2 regions of the Bacillus sp. JJ1533 genome follow, and region 1 is predicted to be linked to the other one. Evidence: riboswitches for the same ligand, from Rfam matches in the RefSeq annotation. Region 1 holds a riboswitch; the other holds the start of a gene.
What was found. Region 1 has a riboswitch for lysine ahead of V7138_RS20385 (Na+/H+ antiporter NhaC family protein). Riboswitches for the same ligand answer to the same signal wherever they lie in the genome.
Positions count from the first base shown of each region.

Region 1 (3,203 bases):
AGGCAAAAGATAGGTCTATAACTAGTACCCATTTCTAACACATTTCTTTTCCCACACACATAATTTAGTAGGGAAAGGAGTGTGCTAGGAATGGTCTCAATGACACCAATTTTGATTGATAATCATCAATTTACAGCCATTACTGTGAAATTACCTAAGACAAATTTTATGGCAGTCTCAAATGAAAATGGCTATATTATGTGTGGAGCTCTCGACGTTGCATTATTAAATGAAAAACTTAAAGATCGAGGCATTATTGCTGGTAGGGCTGTTGGTGTTCGTACAATCGAGCAATTACTGGATGCCCCTCTTGAATCAATCACATACGAAGCCGAGAATCGAGGAATTACAGTAGGCATGAAGGGCAAAGATGCCTTACTAAAAATGATTTAAAATCCAAACACCTGAGAAGGTATTCAAATAAAAATAATTATCGTACATCCCCTCTTACTTGCATACATATAGCATGTAAGGGGGGATTTTCGTTTGGCAAAATACAGACGTCGCCTACAACCAAGAAGGAAAGGGCCTTTACCTTTTCGTTATGTCTTTTTAATAACTATTGTTTTTTTTATCGTTTCGACGATCGTCGGTTTATTTATTATTAACAAAGCGATTGAGCCTGCACTTATGGCATATGCTGAGAATGAAACAAAAAAGGTAGCGGCTACAGTTATTAAAAATGCAATCAACAAACAAATAAATGAGGAAGAATTGATCCAAGAGGATTTGAGTATCGTTCAAACAGATGAAACGGGAAAGGTAATTAGTTACAACACACAAGTTGTCAATAGAATGGCAACAAAAACACTTGGAAATATTGAGGAATATTTAAAATACGTGAATGACGGAGATATAAGTAAACTTGAATACCCCGATTTAGAAATTGAAAAAGATGACGCAACAGGGCAAACAGGATTTGTTTTTAAAGTACCCCTTGGAGAAGCAACGAACAATGCCATCTTAGGAAACTTAGGTCCGGAAATTCCGATTCGGTTTCATATGGTGGGTTTTGGGGAAACAACGCCACAGGGGAGAATTGACGAGTGGGGAATTAATAATGGATGGTTTCAATACAATGTTTTAGCGACTGTTACCATGCAGGTTATTTTACCGTTTTCTACGGGAGAAGTAGAAATCGAAACCATCGTTCCAGTAATCAATCAAAATATATTGCATGATGTTCCTGATTTTTATAACAATGGCAGCGACTCATCACCTTCTATTGAAATACCAACAAATTAGCAACAAAAGCAAAAGGGGCTATGCAATGGAACTGGATGTAAAAAAATACTATACTAGAATAATTGTTTTATAAAGTGTAATGAATTATACTACAAAAGGAATTCTAAAAGTGAATAACACCACCTTATCGGATCGATGAGGTAGAGGTGCGGAAAATATGAGTAAACTATGTGAGGATGACAACGAGGAGCATAGTTGAAAGGACTTTTCGCCGAAGCAAAAATGAACTTGTCAACGTTATTTTTGTTGGGGTTGCCTTGAAAAAGGGTAACACTGTCATTATAGAGATGCATCTATAATGGAGAGCTACTGATCGTGATGGAGGATAACATAACATTACCAAGAGTAATGATAGTTATTTTCTATCATTACTCTTTTTTATTTTTTCTCTTACCACGTACGCTCTCCATGAAATATCAAACTTGGAGGAACACAATATGTCTGGAACCATTTATTCAATTATCCCACCGATTATTGCTCTGTTAATGGTGGTTTTAACCCGCAGAGTCCTACTTTCTCTTGGAGTCGGAATAATAGCGGCCGCAGTTGTATTGCACGGAAATGTTTTATTAAACGAAGTTGTCGGAGCTTGGCTTGAAAACATTGGTCTCACAATTTGGAATAGCTTTAAAGGAGTCGTTGTTTCAGAAGGCGCCCTTAATACATGGAATGTATATATTATCTTATTTTTATTCCTCTTAGGCATTATCACTGCTTTCATCTCGATCTCTGGTGGAAGTCGAGCCTTTGGAGAGTGGGCTCAAACAAAGGTTAAAACACGAACAGGTGCACAGCTGTTAGCTGCTGTTTTAGGGATTCTTATTTTTATTGATGATTACTTTAATGCGTTAGCTGTTGGGCAAGTAAGCAGACCTATCACAGATCGTAATAAGGTTTCACGCGCAAAGCTTGCTTATATTATCGACTCAACATCTGCACCAATATGTGTGGTCTCACCGATTTCAAGCTGGGGTGCTTATATTATTGCGATTATCGCCCCAATTTTAGTAACACACGGAATAACCGACTATTCACCTTTATCGGCTTTTATACAAATTATTCCAATGAACTTATATGTAATTTCAGCTATGTTAATGGTTTTTGCAGTTGCTGTATTTAATATTAATATTGGGAGTATGAGGGTTCATGAAAATCGAGCTATGACAACTGGCGAAGTTGTTGATCCTGAAAAGCCAGTACTAGGTGAGCTAAAACAGGAGTTACCTCAAAGTGAAAAAGGGTCTGTAGGCGACTTAGTTTGGCCTATCGTTGCATTAGTTATTGGAACAGTTGGTTCATTATTTTGGACAGGCTATGAAGCATCAGAAGGCAATGTTACCATTATTAGTGTTTTGGAAAACACGGATGTAACAGGATCTCTGTTATACGGCGGATTGTTTGGCATAGTTGTCACACTTCTTATGTTCCTTGTTCAGGTCTATGGAAAACGTGCAATTAGCGTCAGTCTTCTACCAAAAGGAATCATTGAGGGTATTAAATCTATGCTTCCAGCTGTCTATATTTTAGTATTTGCATGGGTGATTGTTGACTTAATTGGTCAGATTGAAACAGGAAAATATTTAGCAGGTCTTGTAGAAAAATCCCATTTAAATATTGCGTTTTTACCAGTTATTCTATTTGTTGTAGCGGGTATAATGGCATTCGCTACAGGCACATCTTGGGGAACATTCGGAATGATGCTGCCAATAGCAGGGGACATTGTAGCAGCATCAGATCTTAATCTAATGCTGCCGGCTCTTGCAGCTGTATTAGCCGGTTCTGTATTTGGTGACCACTGTTCACCAATTTCAGATACAACGATTCTTTCTTCAACAGGTGCAGGAAGTCATCTTATTGATCATGTAATGACACAGCTTCCATATGCAATCATTTCTGCTGTAATTGCAGCATTTGGGTATGTAGTACTTGGTTTAACCGACAGTACATTGTTAGGGTTA
Region 1 covers NZ_JBALOV010000038.1:50,887-54,089, reverse strand. The annotation lists gene V7138_RS20395 (YunC family protein) at 91-393, shown strand; gene yunB (sporulation protein YunB) at 487-1,245, shown strand; lysine riboswitch at 1,379-1,562, shown strand; gene V7138_RS20385 (Na+/H+ antiporter NhaC family protein) at 1,683-3,203, shown strand, end outside.

Region 2 (3,203 bases), on a different contig from region 1:
TTTTGTCGAATTACCAATATTTTTGTCGAATGATAAATTGTGATTATAGGGTTCATACTAAATAAATATCATGAAAAAATGTCTTGTCTTTTCGAATAAAGCCGATTATAGTAAGGTGGTAATGACAACTGACAAGACACTAGGGAGGGTAAATCATGTCAGAAAAAACAATCTCGAAGCGGAAGCTTCTTGGTATTGCAGGGCTCGGCTGGATGTTTGATGCCATGGATGTCGGAATGCTTTCGTTTATAATTGCAGCACTGCACACTGATTGGGGTTTGACGCCTCAACAGATGGGGTGGATCGGAAGTGTGAACTCAATCGGAATGGCTGTCGGCGCTCTTCTTTTCGGCTTATGGGCGGATAGAATTGGCAGGAAGAATATATTTATTATCACCTTATTATTATTTTCACTTGCGAGTGGTCTTTCAGCATTTACAACAACTCTCTTTGTATTTTTAGTTCTGCGTTTTTTTGTCGGGATGGGGCTTGGTGGAGAATTGCCTGTTGCTTCAACCCTCGTATCTGAGAGTGTGGCGGCGAAAGAACGTGGAAGAGTAGTTGTTCTGCTTGAAAGTTTTTGGGCTTTTGGTTGGTTACTTGCAGCACTTATTTCTTATTTTATAATTCCTTCATATGGCTGGCGTGTCGCACTTATTATTAGTGCTTTACCTGCCTTTTATGCTATCTACTTAAGGCTGAAGCTTCCGGACTCTCCAGCGTTTTCGCGCCAGAAAGTAGAGAAAAGGACGATTGTCCAGAACATCAGAGATGTATGGTCGAAGAAGTATACACGCTCCACATTTGTACTTTGGGTGGTCTGGTTCACGGTTGTTTTTTCATACTATGGAATGTTCCTTTGGTTACCAAGTGTAATGGTGATGAAAGGATTTAGTATGATTCAAAGCTTTGAATATGTTTTAATCATGACCCTTGCTCAGCTTCCGGGTTATTTTACAGCTGCATGGCTGATTGAACGAGTAGGAAGAAAGTTTGTACTTGTTACGTATTTATTAGGAACGGCAGGTGCCGCCCTTGTTTTCGGACAGGCAGAAACGACTGCAGTTCTCATCGTTTCAGGTATCTTTTTATCATTCTTCAACCTTGGTGCATGGGGGGCTTTATATGCTTATACTCCAGAACAATATCCTGCCGTCATTCGTGGGACAGGAGCTGGTATGGCCGCGGCAATTGGACGTGTAGGTGGGATTCTTGGACCGCTCCTTGTTGGTACTCTTGTTTCTGCAGGGCAATCAATTAGTTTCATTTTTACGCTGTTTTGCATAAGCATTGTGATCGGTGTGATTGTACTTGCCTTTTTTGGGAAAGAAACAAAGCAGATTGAATTAACCTAGAAGAAAGAGCTGCCACAGACTCAAAAGCTTATTTGTTTTCCCACATATAACAAGTTGAAATAGTGGTTTACTAGATATTGCTAATAAATAATGGTTGACGGCTTTATAGATATTATTGTAGTATAAAAATTAATTGAATAAGACCTCACTTTTTCAATAGTGAGGTAGAGGCGCGATATTTAACAGTCTTTAGTGGAGTTTGAGAAGCAGTGATGCTAAGGAGAAGGAAATGTCGCCGAAGTGTGTAATATTCTCGGTATTACATGCTGGGTCTGTAGTTAAGAGCTGCAGGACTGTCTCAATAAACCCCCAGGTTTATTGAGTTGTGCTATCTCATTTGGGATAAAAGAGAGGACTTTAGGGAAACGATACAGCGACCTGAGTATATCTCGGGTCGCTTTTTTGTGTCGAAATTTATCAAAAAATAGGAGGAAATACAACATGAGAAATAAAATATCATTATTCATAGTTTTATTGATTTCATCCATTCTATTATTAGCAGGATGTGGGACAAGTAATAGTTCTGATTCTGGATCGTCAGAGGATAAGATATTTAAGGTAGGCCTTGAAGCAGGTTATGCGCCATTTAACTGGACTCAAAACGATGATTCGAACGGTGCTGTTAAAATTCAGGGCTCGAAAGAATATGCGGGTGGATATGACGTAGAAATCGCAAAAAAAGTCGCTGAAGGATTAGGTAAAGAATTAGTTATTGTCAAAACGGAGTGGGATGGACTTGTTCCAGCTTTAACATCAGGGAAAATTGATGCCATCATAGCTGGTATGTCACCGACAGCAGAACGTAAAGAAGCCATTGATTTTTCAAGTAATTACTATACATCCAATTTAGTGATGGTTGTAAAGAAAGGCAGCAAATATGAAAATGCTACTTCTATTCAAGATTTCAATGGAGCAAAAATAACAGCTCAGTTAAATACATTCCACTACTCAGTGATTGATCAAATTGAAGGCGTTGAGAAGAAAACGGCGATGGACAACTTCCCAGCGATGAGAGTTGCTCTTGAATCAGGAATGATTGATGGATATGTTTCTGAGCGTCCTGAAGGAATTAGTGCTTCATCTGCGAATGAGAACTTTGTCATGGTTGAGTTTGAAGAAGGATTTAAAACATCTCCAGATGATACAGCAATTGCTGTTGGAGTTCAAAAGGGCAGTGAATTAACAGATAAAATTAATGAAGTTTTAGCTGGTATTTCAGAAGAAGAACGTACAAGCATTATGGATTCAGCGATTAAAAATCAACCGGCAGCACAATAACACTTACGAGAAACCAGCTGTATGGTTTATAGAATTAGGGAGGAAATAAGATGAGTTTTGAGTGGGTCATTCGAATAATCACAGAAAACTGGCCAATGTTCCTTCGGGGTGCAGGTGTAACACTTTTGATTGCTTTAATTGGGACAATTTTTGGGGCAGTGATTGGATTGTTTGCAGGAGTGATTCGAACAATTCCAATGCCTGAACGTGGAGTGAACAAAGTCATTTTAAAAGTGATTAATGCTATCCTCTCCATTTATATCGAATTCTTCCGTGGAACACCGATGATTGTACAAGCAATGGTCATTTATTATGGTTCGGCGTTAGCATTTGACATTGATATGAATGTGTTTGTTGCTGCGATTATTGTTGTATCAATTAATACAGGAGCTTATATGGCTGAGTATGTTCGTGGTGGGATTGTTTCAATCGATAAAGGCCAGTTTGAAGCCGCACATGCGATTGGAATGAATCATTTCCAAACGATGTGGAATGTTGTATTACCACAGGTTATCCGAAATATTCTACCTGCAACAGGTAATCAATTTGTCATTAACATTAAAGATACGT
Region 2 covers NZ_JBALOV010000002.1:108,081-111,283, forward strand. The annotation lists gene V7138_RS01025 (MFS transporter) at 156-1,355, shown strand; lysine riboswitch at 1,513-1,694, shown strand; gene V7138_RS01030 (transporter substrate-binding domain-containing protein) at 1,797-2,633, shown strand; gene V7138_RS01035 (amino acid ABC transporter permease) at 2,684-3,203, shown strand, end outside.
Region 2: linked by a shared signal. The riboswitch ahead of V7138_RS01030 (transporter substrate-binding domain-containing protein) and the one ahead of V7138_RS20385 (Na+/H+ antiporter NhaC family protein) in region 1 are both predicted to bind lysine.